2 regions of the Flexibacterium corallicola genome follow, and region 2 is predicted to be linked to the other one. Evidence: riboswitches for the same ligand, from Rfam matches in the RefSeq annotation. Region 2 holds a riboswitch; the other holds the start of a gene.

Region 1 (7,532 bases), 130 kb from region 2:
TTTTGATGGAGCTTTGAGCCATCGTGGTACTGATAGAGGCTTTGTGACCTATTGCTAATCGTTGAAGCGGCTTGCGTTCCATTGGGGTGTAGGCCGCTTTTTCTATTTCCTCCTATAAAATTACTCCCTTTGTGCAACTCTACCCCACTGCCAAGCAGTTTCAGCACCGCACGGGGTTCATGCAGTGGGCGAGGTGGGTCTCGTTAGTAACGAGAGTGGCAAGGCGGGCAGGCTGGGGCCTGCGCAGTGACTAAGTAAATATTTCTTCGGCTCCGGCATTTCCGCCTTGCCCGGGATTATTTTATGCGAAATATCGGGGTAACCAACGGCAGTCGAAAGTGCAGTTTCCTGCCGCTGCTCTCGAAAGCCGGGGGGGCTCCTTGTATCCGTCAGACCCTACAGCAAAGCCTGAACATATTTCACCGGGCGCGTTGAAGATGCGTTACCTCTCCAAAGCACCCCATCCCGACCCATAACTTGACGACGGACGGTCCGCCGCTGCTCGTTTTTATGGGCACGGGAAAATGATAGGGCATGAGTTGTGGGAGGGGGATAAGTTTTAAGGCAGCATAAACAGGGACATGGCCTTAACTGCCGTGTCCCTGTTTTATTTTCTTGCAGTTCCCAGTCCTTGACACCAATCAGCATCTGCCGAACCTACAGCCTCAACTGGATCCCGGCTCGGGGGCCGGGATGACCTTGCTTGAGGCTAAGGGCGTAACTGTGAAGCCAATGGAGGCGGGGCTGGAAAGCGTACTCTTAGAAGTCCCAGTCTTCATCTTCCGTGGCAACGGCTTTACCGATGACGTAGGAAGAGCCGGAGCCGGAGAAGAAGTCGTGGTTCTCGTCGGCGTTTGGTGACAAGGACGCCATGATGGCCGGGTTCACCTGACAGATGGTTTCAGGGAACAGACCTTCAAAGCCAAGGTTCTGCAAAGCCTTGTTGGCATTGTAATGCAAGAAGTGCTTCACATCCTCGGTTAGCCCAAGCGGATCATAAAGATCTTCAGTGTACTTGATCTCAAGATCATAAAGATCAAACAGCAGAGAAAAGGCGAAGTCTTTGATTTCCTTACGCTCAGCCTCTGGCAGGCGCTCCAGACCGCGCTGGAACTTGTAGCCGATGTAATAGCCATGCACCGCTTCATCACGAATGATCAGACGAATAAGGTCTGCCGTGTTGGTGAGCTTGGCGCGGCTAGACCAGTGCATTGGCAGGTAGAACCCTGAATAGAACAGGAAGCTCTCCAAAAACACGCTGGCAATCTTCTTCTTCAGCGGGCTGCTGGTGGCTTTATATTCATCCAGAATAATACGAGACTTGGCTTGCAGGAACTCGTTCTCTTCCGACCAGCGGAACGCATCATCCACCTCTGCCGTGCGGCACAAAGTCGAGAACACGGAGGAATAAGAGCGCGCATGCACCGCTTCCATAAACGCAATGTTGGTAAGCACCGCTTCTTCATGGGGCGTGACAGCATCCGGCATCAAAGTAGGAGCGCCAACTGTATTCTGGATCGTATCCAGAAGAGTCAGGCCAGTGAACACACGGATGGTGAGCTGCTGCTCCTCCGGCTTCAAAGAGGCCCAGCTTTGAATGTCGTTGGACAGAGGAACCTTTTCCGGCAACCAGAAATTGGATGTCAGCCGGTTCCAGATCTCCAGATCTTTTTCGTCCTGCAGGCGGTTCCAGTTAACGGCGCGCGCGACGGTCTTAGTAGCACTGTTCGTTGTCATCGTTATTCCTCAAACTTAAAGGGAGCAGGCCACGCAGCCTTCAACTTCCGTGCCTTCCAGTGCCATCTGGCGCAGGCGGATATAATAAATTGTCTTGATGCCCTTTTTCCAGGCATAAATCTGCGCCTTGTTGATGTCGCGCGTTGTGGCGGTATCAGGGAAGAACAGGGTCAAAGACAAGCCTTGGTCCACATGCTGCGTTGCCGCTGCATAGGTGTCGATCAACGCTTCCGGGCCAATCTCGTAGGCATCGCGGTAGTATTCCAGATTGTCGTTATTCATAAACGGCGCTGGGTAGTACACACGGCCAATCTTGCCCTCTTTGCGGATTTCCACTTTGGACACGATCGGGTGGATCGAGGAGGTGGAGTTATTGATGTAGCTGATTGAACCTGTTGGCGGCACAGCTTGCAGGTTGCGGTTGAACAGGCCGTCTTTCATGACAGCATCTTTCAAAGCCACCCACTCTTCACGGGTTGGAATGTGAATTCCAAACTTCTCAAAGAGGCTTGTAGCCCGCTGTGTTTCCGGCAACCAGTCCTGCTCCACGTACTTGTCGAAGAACACACCTGAGGCATACTCGGAGTTCTCAAAGCCTTTGAAGCTCGCGCCCCGCTCAATGGCCAGTGCGTTGGAGGCGCGCAGGCAATGGAACAGCACAGTGCAGAAATAGATGTTTGTAAAATCAACAGCTTCCGGGCTGCCATAATGAATGAGTTCGCGTGCGAGAAACCCGTGAAGGTTCATTTGACCAAGGCCAATGGCGTGGCTTTCTTCATTGCCACGGCGCACGGATGGCACTGAGTCAATGGAACTCATTTCAGAAACTGCAGTCAAAGACCGGATGGCTGTTTCAACAGTTCCGCCCAGATCACCACCATCCATTGCCTTGGCAATGTTCAGTGAACCCAGATTACAGGAGATATCGGCTCCCAGATGCTCATAGGACAGATCATCATTGAACAGACTCGCCTCATTCACCTGCAAGATCTCAGAGCACAGGTTCGACATATTAATGCGCCCTTCAACAGGGTTCGCTTTATTGGCTGTGTCTTCAAACAGAATATAAGGGTAACCGCTCTCGAACTGGATTTCAGCCAGTAACTGGAAGAACTCACGGGCGCGCAGTTTTGTTTTGCGGATCTGTGGGTTGTCCACCATCTCGCGGTATTTCTCGGTGACCGAGATTTCAGAGAACGGAACACCGTAGACCTTCTCAACGTCATGCGGCGAGAACAGGTACATTTCCTCGTTCTGCTTGGCCAGCTGGAACGTGATATCGGGAATAACAACACCAAGGGACAGCGTTTTAATACGGATTTTCTCATCCGCATTCTCGCGCTTGGTATCAAGGAAGCTGAGGATGTCCGGGTGATGGGCGTTCAGGTACACAGCGCCTGCACCCTGACGGGCGCCAAGCTGGTTGGCATAGCTGAAGCTATCTTCCAAAAGCTTCATCACCGGCACAATACCGGAGGACTGGTTCTCAACGCCTTTGATCGGCGCGCCAGCTTCACGCAGGTTGGTCAGCAGCAAAGCAACACCGCCGCCGCGCTTGGAAAGCTGCAGCGCAGAGTTGATGGACCGGCCAATGGATTCCATGTTGTCTTCAAGACGCAGAAGGAAACAGGAGATCAGCTCGCCGCGCTGCTTTTTACCCGCATTCAAGAATGTTGGTGTGGCTGGCTGAAACCGGTTGGAGATGGTTTCATTCATCATCTGCATGGCAAGGTTTTCATCGCCGCGCGCCAAAGCTAAGGCCACCATAACCACACGGTCTTCATAGCGCTCAAGGTAGCGCTTGCCGTCAAAGGTTTTCAGCGCGTAGCTGGTGTAAAACTTGAAGGCCCCGAGGAAGGTTGGGAAGCGGAACTTGCGGTCATAGGCGGCGATGAAGATAGATTTCACAAAGGCCGGATCATACTGGTCCAGAACCTCGGCTTCATAGTAGTTCTCGCGCACCAGATAGGAGAGCTTTTCCTCCAGCGAATGGAAGAAAACAGTATTCTGGTTTACATGCTCCAGAAAATACTGGCGTGCCGCCTGACGATCCGCGTCAAACTGAATTTTTCCCTCTGTATCGTAGAGGTTCAGCATGGCGTTCAGTGCGTGATAGTCCAGCCCCTGATAGGCGGCTACAGACTTTTCGAGAGTTGTTGTTTCCAAAATAAATCTAGTCCCTGACGAACCCGCGCAACGTCGCTGTCGGTGCCTGCAAGTTCGAACTTGTAAAGGCATGGACAGTCACATTTGGCGGCAATAACAGTGCCTGCATGGGCAAAAAATGCCCCGAAATTTCGGTTACCCGAAGCGATCACGCCCCTGAGCAAAGACCGGTTTGCTACATCATTCAAAAAAGCAATCACTTGCTTGTGCACCGCTCCCCTGCCCTCACCATCCGCATATGTGGGGGTGATAAGGACAAAGGGTTGTGTGACCTGCAGCATCTTTTGGGATGCGCGGGCCGGAATGCGCTCGGCCTCAAGACCGAGACGTTCAACAAAGCGGTGTGTATTTTCAGATGAGCTGGAGAAGTAGACGAGGCTGCTCAATTAATCAGGCGAGGCCGCCGATTTTGTCCGGGCGAAAGCCTGCCCAGTGTTGATCTCCTGCAATGACGACAGGAACCTGACGATAGCCCAGCGATTCAACTTGCGCCAGAGCATCCGCATCTTGTGTAAGGTCAATCACGTTGTAGGCAATACCTGCACTATCGAGCGCGCGCGTGGTTGCAGTACACTGCACACAGGCAGGTTTGGAATATACGGTAATGCTCATGCTTTCGTCCGCCTAGCATGGGAGAAGATCGAGACGGCAGGCTGCGGGCACAAAACTTGCGCACACCGAAGCCACAACGCTCCCGGACCCTCCGCCCGTGGTTGTCAAATTGTCTCTTGGCAGGTCTCCTGACTGCACAGCTCAAACACACCCTTCTAACCTTCCCGAAGTTTCCTTCAGTGGTACAAATAAAAGGCCGTTCACTGCTTACAGTTGCGGGGGCAGTGCCAGATTTTCACCGGCTTCCCTCTTCGCCTGCGAGTCGCCCCGCAAGAACCAAGCACACTCCATATAGTGCATCTAGATTTGAATGGGTCAATATATAGTGTGATTTACACAATTTAATACTGTGGAATTTAATGGAAAAATATGCAGCATCTGGAAAATATTTTTTAGCCGGATTGCTTTCAGATAGCCCAACCGGCCATGCGCCGCATACTTCATGCCTGCACATTTGACTTTATAAGTTTTAGCCACAGCGCTCATATCCAGCCACACCTTAGAAGTCAATTCAGGCACGCTTATTTTTGTTGGCACCGTAGCTCACCAACTCGCAAAAATACGTGTCCCCTTCTACAAATATCATGGTTCGTTACTCTCAATAAAGAAGGGGATAAAATCCACGAGCACCCCACCCGCAGGCGATCCATTTCAGCCACGATCACAAGCCTATCGCATTTGGTTCAGGAAACAGCACCTATGTGATGGGAGGAAGCGTGTTCATAGATGCAATGCTCATAAAATAACAGGGCTTTAACCCAGTCCTATAAACAGTTGCGGCACACCCAACCCAAGGCATATGCGCAAGGGAAGGGCGTGCAGCAATTCTTTGATAGTGCCGGTTTGTTTTAGCCTATTGTTTAGGCGCGTATCTTTAACCAGAAACCGGCATCCACTTTTCGGCGATACATTTTATGTGAAGATGAAGTCGCTCGCAGCAAGGTGATCAGGTGTAACACCGTCAATGATGACTGCATTACCGTCGGTATCAGTGATTGTTGTTGCTCCATGGGCGGTGGAGCCGTCCTCTGCGGTATACGCATGATCCTGATCATAAGAGATTGTCAGGTCATCCATGGAATTTACATCAGAACTGGAAAACATCAGCGTATCCGAGCCACTGTCATAGTCAGTAATCTCTGTGCTGCTTGGCTCGCAGGTATCGGAAAAGACAAATGTGTCACTCCCCGCACCTCCGGTGACGACATTATCGCCACCACCAGCATTAATGGTGTCATTCCCATCTCCACCGAAAATGAAATCGTTCCCGTTGCCTGCGGTAATTGTATCACCACCACTGCCGCCATAAATGGAATTGTCTCCATCACCTACGGTAATTGTGTTGGAACCGGTATGGGCTTCACTGGTATTGTCACTATAGCCCGCATAGATGATGTTATTCCCGTCTCCCGCAGTAATGTTATCATCGCCAAAGCCGCCAAAGATGGTGTTATTTCCATTTCCCGCATGAATTGTATCATTGTAGCTTAAAGAACTGTCGAAGGCAGAGTGATTGTCAGGGTTTTCATCCCCATAGATCGTTGCGTCAAAATTACTTTTATCACTTTTCGTTATAGTGTCGTCGCCGGTTCCACCTTCCAGAACAGCATCAACATCGTCTGCGTGGTGGGCATACTGAATATTATTGACATTAATTGTATCATCGCCAGAGCCACTATCAATATTTAACTGCAAGTCGGTGGCGTATGAACCGTGTTGCAAATTAAATTTAATGGTATCATTGCCATCGCCCAACCTTGTATTAAAGCCCGCGATCTGTGAGCTGTCATGCGTCATCTTACTCCAAGTCACATTAACGGTATCATCACCGCCACCCATATCAATGTTATAGTGAACCTGCTTGTGAGCTTCGATTCCACCACCTTTAATTGTGTAGTTATTGTCGCCATCGCCAAATGTCTTATTTTTTGTAGACATGCTTAACCTATATGCTTCTATTTCATTTAGTGTAGCCAGGACAGAGCGGGGCTGCGAGTGGAAGGTGAGCTCAACATGCTAACATTTCAAATTAACTATCATTAATATTCCAATATTTACTTAAATTTTGAAATAATATGCCGTTTAGGGAAACTTTGAAATTTGGAGTACTTACAGCGGCTTGTACAATAATAATCAAATATGTTTGATTGGAGAAACTTCAAATTTTATATCCATAATTTAATTTCTCAAGGGTAATGAGATGTTTTGAAGCGCTTCCGCGGCAGCAAATCAGGGGAAGATCCGCCATATTTCTGCCCACTTATACTAATCAGGCTTCAAGGGAACCTATAGAATTAATTATGGATACCGGCGCGGTGGCCGGTATAACCTCGCAAAGAATCTTGAATATCGTCCCGAATTAGAGCCGGAAGTCATTTTGTTCCGCGACAGGAAATTGCTGTCTACAGGTTTTACCAAAAGTATATTGAACTCAATCAAGCGTAACGCGCTCAAGAGTACGTCGCCAGTATCATCCAGTGGGCAGCTACTATTGAAACTCATTCTCAACTGACTTAGGAGTGAGTGCAGTTGGGGGAGACATGCGCATTCAATATCAACCAAAGAGCGACAAAGCAGCTCTATGGCGAAAGCTATGGGTGAGCTGGCTGTTGCTGTTTGCGCTGCTTTTGTCTTCTTTGATCCCCACAGGCATGATGCCAGGATCCAACACGGACGGAACGTTTACCGTTATACTATGCACCTCTTCCGGCCTTCGCCACATTACCATGAATAGTGATGGCAAAGAAGTTCCGCCCATTTCTGAAGAAGAGCGGAACCCCTGCATCTATTCGTCTGTCCTTGGAGCGCACGCCAGCATAAACGACCCCCTCAAGCTTTTGGTTCCCTCAGGCTTATCAGTACCGCAAGTCCATGCATTCGAGGCAATTTTCGATCAGCTGAAAACCTTGCCCGTTGGCGCAAGAGCGCCTCCAGCATCCATCACTCTTTAAAAAATCAGATCTCATTATCTTTTTACGGACAAAGCCTTGTTTCAACGCTCTGAGCCGTAAGTATTG
Region 2 (7,532 bases):
CGAAATGGGATGAAAATGCAGCTATCATCCAATCCGACGCGTCAAAACAAGAAGATGTTCAATCTCTTTTTGAGCAGGTCACTTCCAAATACGGAAAAATTGATGTGCTGTTTTTAAACGCAGGTGTGGCTCAATTCGCACCTTGGGAACATCACAGCGTAGAAAACTTTGATCACATGTTTGAGGTCAATGTTAAAGGTCCGTTGCTTGCAATCAAGTATGGCATTCCCGCCCTAAATGACAATGCTTCTGTCATTGTTACTTCTTCAGTCGTAAATCAAATGGGTAGGCCTATGGGGAGCGCGTACGCTGCTAGCAAGGCAGCCGTTGCACAGTTGGTTCGAACAGCCTCTGCCGAACTATCCCCTCGTGGCATTCGTGTAAATGCAGTGAGCCCGGGCCCAGTACAAACGCCATTGCTCAACAAGACCGGAATGAGTGAAGAACAAATACAACACATGATTAAAGAGACCGCGGCAAGTGTTCCACTAGGACGGCTGGGGCGACCCGAAGAAACTGCAAATGTGGCGCTCTTTCTTGCCAGCGATGAGGCTTCATATGTTCAGGGACAGGAATATGCAGTCGATGGAGGCATGTCAGTAGGATAAGCTAGATTGGGCCCGTACGGCATAGACAAATTGCCGGCGGGCTTTTCTCAACAAACGAGTAGAATAATAATATGCGCGAAACATATTTTCGCTCAGCTATCGTCTAAAGGAAACCTCCCCGATGGAAAATAAGAACATTGAACTGATCAGCGCCAAACTTTGCCCGTTTGTTCAGCGGTCAGTGATTACTCTTTTGGAGAAGCAAGTCGAATTTAATATTCGCTATGTTGATCTATCAAATAAGCCTGACTGGTTTTTGTCTCTGTCTCCTTTTGGAAAGGTACCGCTCCTACGTATTGGAGAAACTACTCTTTTTGAGTCATCTGTAATACTGGAGTATCTGGATGAGGAGTACCTGCCGTCTCTACACCCCAAATCAACGTTGCGAAGAGCTGAAAATAGGGCGGAAATTGAATTTGGGTCAAGTCTTTTGGTTTCTCAATATATGCTCTGGAATTCCGCAAGCCATGCAGACTTTGAGAAGAGACTGGGGGAAGTAAACACCAAATTGCAACAAATCGAGGACCGGTTGGACGATACTCTCTTTTATAACGGGGACGCTCTGTCCTTGGTTGATATCGCCTACGCACCGGCATTTATGCGCTTTAGCATTCTGGAAAAAATTGGCTCTAGGAAAATTTTCTCGACATTTCCAAAAATCAAAGCTTGGAGTGATACTGTACTTAAATTGGACGCTGTTAAAAACTCGGTTGTACCAGAGTTTGAGCAGCTATTTACAGATGCTGTAACAGAAAAGAGATTTGAATTGGTCTAAGAAACACAAGGCCTCTCAGTCTCAGTGTTTTCCTACCGAAGGTGTTGACACGTTAACTTGAACGAGAGGGCAGAGGGCCATCAGTTTTTATTTCAGGCACAAAGCGCTTGCCTCCTCTGGAGGCTTCTGGCCAAGGTCATTGACAAACATACCCTAGATGTCAATACGCATCCACTTCGGTACAAATTTTGGTACAATCTTCTTTAGAAAACTCGGTCATTTTAGTCTCCAATCTTGGACACATGGTCGTAGGTATTAAGTCCAGCCAGTAGCGCTGCGCAGGCGAGGGCCATGGCATGGGTTGTACCTTGCTTCTTCATCTTTACAAGATCGTTTGCCGTCATGCCCAAGAGCCGCGCAGATCAATAGCTCAGCCGTGAAAGCACATCGATGACCGCGCTCGAGTTCAGCTTTCGCTTCACCCGAATAGCAAGGCATTCACGCGTGTATTCATCCAGAATATTCAGCGTTCTGAATGCCCTGCCATCTTCGGTTCGATGGTGGACAAAGTCATAGGACCACACGTGATTGCGATCCTGTGGCCGCAGCCGGACGCAGGATCCGTCATTGAGCCAGAGCCGTCCCTGTTTCGGTTGCTTCATGCGAACCTTCAACCCCTCTCGTCTCCAAAGGTGCTCGACACGTTTGTCGTTCACTTGCCAACCCGCTTCTCGAAGCAAAGCAGCAATCCGGCGACAACCGTAGCGACCATATTGACGGGCCAGTTCAATCATATCCGCGACCAGCTGGCTTTCATCAGCCCGCCCCTGCGGCAAACGCCGCTGTGTGGAGCGATGCTGGCCAAGAACGCGGCACACACGCCGTTCGGATACCTTTATCTGAGTACAAACATGATTGATGCAGGCCCGGCGACGAGCGGGGCTTAGAAGTTTCCCTTTGCAGCCTCCTTCAAGATCAGCTTATCCAGTGTCAGATCGGAGACAGCACGGCGTAACCGCTCATTTTCTTTCTGCAACCGCTTCAGTTCCTTGAGTTGTTCTGTACCCATGCCACCGTACTTCTTCTTCCAACGGTAATAGGTTTGTTCAGTAACACCCATCTGGCGGATTGCATCTACGCGCGACATCCCTTGTCCCATCAGGACTTCAACCTGCCGCAACTTAACGACAATCTCTTCTGGCTTTGGTCTCTTGATTCCCATATCGAGTCCTCCGTTTTCCTAATCATAAACGTGGACCACTTCATTGGGGGAGGCTTAACATCATGTTTGTAAAGCTCAAGGACTGGAGGCGTATTGCTATGGGATACGACCGATGCCCAAACATATTCAAATCGGCAATCTATATTGCTGCAACCGTAATATTCTGGTTACGAGTCCTGAGCCTAGTTGTTTTTCCTAAGAAGCCAAATGAAGAAGATTCCTCCTACAAGTCCGGTGATGACTCCAACCGGGATGTCCTCCGGTTTCATCAGCGTTCGTGCAGCCATGTCGGCGACAAGCAAAAAAAGTGCGCCAAACAAGGCCGAGACCGGGATGAGGCGATGATAATTGCCCCCGATAAACGCTCTTACAATATGAGGTATCATCAGGCCAACAAAACCTATCATGCCCGAAAATGCTACCATGATACCTGTAATCAACGCCCCAATAATGAAGGTCTCTAGCCGAAATTTTGCAACGCAGATGCCAAGGGTGGTTGCGGTTTCATCGCCCATGGTCATGGCGTTAAAGTGACCAGCTCGTAGCCACAGCCAACCTCCACAAACTATCATGGTGACCAAGGGGTAGATAAGGTACCCCCACTGGGCCAGCCCTAAGCCGCCCAGCATCCAGTAGACCACAGTGTGAGTAGCGCGCGGATCTGCCAGAAAAATGAGAATGTTAGCTCCTGCCATCAAAATAAAGCTAACAGCAACTCCAGTCAGAACCAGCCGGTCAGCACTCGTGGCATTTGTGAACTTTGCGGTCCCGATAACAAGAAGAGTTGCTCCAAGAGCCCCTAAAAAAGCCAGCAGAGGTACCGTTAACACTCCAAAAAATAAACCAGTATGCAGCAAAGCCAATACGGCCCCAAACGCGCCACCTGCTGAAATTCCGATCAGATGAGGGTCGGCAAGTGGATTGCGGGTTACGGATTGAAGGCAAGCGCCCACGATTGAAAGTCCGGCCCCGACCATAATCGCCAGCAGAACGCGGGGCAGGCGAATCTCCCACAGGATGGTCTCTCGTCCCTTCGACCAACTGGGCTCAATAGCACCCGGTATAACCTTATTAACAAGCACACCCAGAACGGTCTCCATGGGAATGGAAACCGCCCCAACTGAAACGGCGAGACAAACAGGAAGAACCAGAGCAACCAACCCTGCGCAAAAGATCTGCAGCATAACAAAAGAAGTGCCCCCTTTGGGGGCTGCGGGGATACTGGTTCCTTCGCTCATACTCAGTTACCCCAGAATGCAGTTGCCAGTTTTTTGATGGCTTTTATGTTCCGTGGTCCTGGTGTGGCCTCTGCATATTGTAGCGTTACGAACCGGTCGTTCTTTACTGCATCCAGATCGGCAAAGGCCGGGTTATTGAGCATGAACTCACGCTTTTGCTCTGCTGTTACTTCGCCATAGTTCACTATCACAATAACCTCGGGGTTAGCTTCGATCACGGCCTCCCAGTTTACCCGTGCCCAGCTCCTTTCTAGTGTATCCATCACGTTGCTGCCACCGGCGGCCTCAATCAGTGCTGTGGGCATGGCATAACGGCCAGCAGTAAAGGGGGTATCTTCACCGCTGTCATAAACAAATACGCGAAGTGGCGTGGTGCCGGCATTTAGTCCCTGTTTGAACTGAGAAAGATCATCACGATAGGATTGCACCAGTTCAAGCGCACGCTCTTCAACTGCAAAGATACGGCCAAGGTTCAAAAGGTCATTGTACAAGTCCTCCATTGATACCTTCTGCTTCTCGCCAATATGGATGCAGCTTTCTGTCAGCTCGTAGACCTTGATACCGAATGGGGCCAGTGTTTCCGGTGTCACCTCGCCGCCAACCTTCATACCGTAGTTCCAGCCCGCGAAATAAAAGTCCGCATCAGCCCCTATCAACACTTCCTTGTTTGGGTATTGTGGGGACAGTTCCGATAGGACTGCCACTTTATCTGTTAGCCCATCATCCAGCGTTCTCCACTCAGAAATACCGGTATATCCCGCCATCTTGTCCTGTAGCTGCAGTGCCAGCATCATCTCTGTAAGGTTGGAATCGTTGGAAACAGCCCGCTTTGGTACATCATCAAATGTCACGGTGCGGTTACAGCTTTTAATGGTAACCTCTGCTAATACAGGTGTAGAGGACAGCAGCGCTGCAGCCAGCGTCAAACCAAGTTTTTTCATGAAAATAATTCCTATGAGTATAGATCGAACGTAAGGAGAGATTGTTGTGTGGTCATCAAGTGGTCGCGTGTTGTGCTCACCTGAAAGGCTTTTGAGACTAAGGCCGGGGAGAGGATTTGGTCCGGTGTTCCAAACCCAAGCATTTGCCCTCGATCAAGAAGTAGGATCTGGTCACAGACCCGCGCTGCCATATTTAAATCGTGCAAACTGGTGATGATTGTCAGATCCAGCTCCTCGATGAGCTGCAGGATTTCCAGCTGATGGCGAATATCCAGATGGTTGGTTGGCTCATCCATAATGAGCAGATCAGGTTCTTGCGCCAGTGCCCGTGCCACCATAACCCGTTGCCGTTCACCGCCGGAAAGGGTTGTAAATGAACGGTCTATGAGCCCTTCTAGATTCAAAGTATGGATCGTTTGGCTTACCACCTGTTGGCCCTGTTTGCATAAACTAGTTAATCCATAGCTGTAAGGCGTTCGTCCCAGCTCGACGATCTCGCGTACAGTGAGTGCGAAATCCGTGGGCTGTTCCTGCAACACTGCAGCTACACGCCGCGCCACTACTTTGGCTGGAAGCGACCAGATGTCATCATCACCAATATTGATATGACCACTTGCTGGCCTGTTAAAGCGGTATAGTAATCGCAGTAATGTGGACTTTCCTGCTCCGTTTGCCCCCACAACCCCAAGGGTTTCACCCGCTGGCAGTTCAAAGCTGAGTGGCTTTAAAACCGGCTCGTTTTTGCTCTTTTTAGGCGCCCAAGAAACATTGTTGACTAAGACTGATGTGCTCATGGCATGCGTTCCAGTATGAACTGGCGGCGCCTCAGAAACTTAACTGGAAGAAATACAGGTCTCATAACGCCCTTGTCGATGTAGCGGGGGCAATAGAAACCGGATATGTAAGTGGCTTTCGTGAAAGCAAACATTATGGCCTCTTTCCAGGACGCCCCGCCCAGGTTGAAGTAACAGGTAATGGCAGGTCTCCTGACTTACGGGTCATTGCTCGGCCAGCCTTCCCGGGTTCCCCAGTGGCATATCTAGCTTTGCTCTCCGCCTACAGTTGCGGGGGCAGTCACGGAGTTAGTTTCAAAACGTGAAACTGCACCGTGTTCCCTTTTAATTCCGAGGCTTTTGACCTCGAAAACCATTGCGGCGCATAATGATTAGAGACAAGCCAGATTGCAAGAGCAAAAAGATAGTGCATGGTTGATACTTTGGAATCTGGAAGTAAAAATGGGGAGAAAATGATGCATAGTGAAACCTAGAGAACTTCGCAGGCCGTAAACTGGAGTGGCCTAAGAAAAGTGGAGATCCTCCGGCTCAATATTTGTCTATTGTCGCTCGAACGTTAAAAGTGATTGATATCCTATGGCCGAATGCCTTCGAATTGGATTATAAAAGCCTTCACTGCCAGTCCTCTTGCCTAATATGGCAGAGACTCGCCGGGTGGGGCATCCATTCCATCAGAGCCTTGAGGACTGTTTTTATGAAGAGATGCTCGGGGTACCGCAATTTTGATGCAAGGGAAACCGGTGGACTAGTTGCCCAGCAATATCGGAAAAGGGGCATCCGCTCCATTAAAATCGATCAGTTAAAAATAATTTGTAGGTTGAATTCATCTCCACCCTCCAAGACTTTAGTAACAAGGAGATTATGAACTCCAATTGTTGGGTGTTGTACCTCCGAGATCCTACCTTTGACTTCGAAACCTTCTGGGCAGTCAAACAAAAGTATAAACTGCTCCCGGAATCTTGCTGGTGTTTGAGGCCCTTTCTCTATAAATTTTAGCTGGACCTTCTCACCATCAATTAAAAAAATGTCGCCCTTCAGCTTTTCAAAATCGGCATATTCCAAAGACTTAAGGTCATCTTTCATCTGTATTTTCCTATCTTTAATATCTGTTTAGAAAATCTCTATGATTGGCCATGGTCATATGCGTCCCAATTTTCATTGGGAATCTGAAATTGATTGATCACTCTCCTGTTGTTGCCTGAAGGGTGTCGAAGTTACAGAAGTATTCATTCGTTTGATTTTGACAGCTGCAGATATGAATTCACCTCGTAACAAGGCGTCATAGTCTGGTTGATACCACCTCATCAACGTATGGTGCCTCCCTGTAGTTTCTGGCTCAAATCCAAACCTGTAGTAAAATTTATAGGCAGGTCTATTCATATTAAGGACATGAAGCATGACAGGAATTTTCAGCTTTGAAGCTTTTGCGCAGATGCCTTTCATGACAACCGTTCCGATACCTCTGCGCTGAAATTTTTGTAAAAGTGACAAGTCAAGTACCTTTAACATATGCTCATCTTCGGCAAGGTACACGCGCCCGACAGGGGCTTCACACCACAAAATAAGACCATAATTCGCCAAATCATATTGATTGAAGTATACGTTATGTTGTGCAGTGTACTGCTGTGACAGCACGCTATGATAAAGTTCTTCTTGCCCAAAATTTTTCAAGGAAGAAAACTCCCAGTGCCGCTCATCTCTATGGATGAGTTCTAGGATTCCTTCATCACCAGCTCTCGCTGGCCGTATGGAAACATCAAGGGGGTTTAATTCAGTACTCACATTAATACCTTTGTATACTGGGTGGATAGTTCAAGGGTAGAACGCAACGCTGCGAAGTGATTTATAATGGTACTGCAAAAAATTGACGTTGCTTAAACCATGTTCATTGGTTAGCTGCGTACTTAATAAGATTGAACTAAGTACTTCGATTTAAGAAAGAGAATTCAGATGTGAGATACTCCATACGTGGATTTCGATTGATACTTGAATTAACCCAATAAGTGAATTTGTA

The links. Region 2 has a riboswitch for cobalamin ahead of P6574_RS12830 (ABC transporter ATP-binding protein). Riboswitches for the same ligand answer to the same signal wherever they lie in the genome.
Region 1: another riboswitch for cobalamin. It lies ahead of nrdH (glutaredoxin-like protein NrdH); the one in region 2 lies ahead of P6574_RS12830 (ABC transporter ATP-binding protein).

What each region holds. Positions count from the first base shown of each region.
Region 1 covers NZ_JARRCW010000001.1:2,838,825-2,846,356, forward strand. The annotation lists gene P6574_RS12280 (TonB-dependent receptor domain-containing protein) at 1-6, shown strand, start outside; gene nrdF (class 1b ribonucleoside-diphosphate reductase subunit beta) at 760-1,737, opposite strand; gene nrdE (class 1b ribonucleoside-diphosphate reductase subunit alpha) at 1,753-3,903, opposite strand; gene nrdI (class Ib ribonucleoside-diphosphate reductase assembly flavoprotein NrdI) at 3,873-4,289, opposite strand; gene nrdH (glutaredoxin-like protein NrdH) at 4,294-4,515, opposite strand; cobalamin riboswitch at 4,617-4,811, opposite strand; gene P6574_RS12305 (calcium-binding protein) at 5,428-6,453, opposite strand; gene P6574_RS12310 (DUF2946 family protein) at 7,035-7,466, shown strand.
Region 2 covers NZ_JARRCW010000001.1:2,970,672-2,978,203, reverse strand. The annotation lists gene P6574_RS12865 (SDR family oxidoreductase) at 1-608, shown strand, start outside; gene P6574_RS12860 (glutathione S-transferase family protein) at 730-1,383, shown strand; gene P6574_RS12855 (hypothetical protein) at 1,605-1,727, opposite strand; partial or broken gene P6574_RS12850 (IS3 family transposase) at 1,755-2,545, opposite strand; partial or broken gene P6574_RS12845 (IS5/IS1182 family transposase) at 2,596-2,715, shown strand; gene P6574_RS12840 (FecCD family ABC transporter permease) at 2,728-3,783, opposite strand; gene P6574_RS12835 (ABC transporter substrate-binding protein) at 3,786-4,724, opposite strand; gene P6574_RS12830 (ABC transporter ATP-binding protein) at 4,736-5,518, opposite strand; cobalamin riboswitch at 5,684-5,890, opposite strand; gene P6574_RS12825 (DUF6916 family protein) at 6,314-6,601, opposite strand; gene P6574_RS12820 (GNAT family N-acetyltransferase) at 6,674-7,300, opposite strand.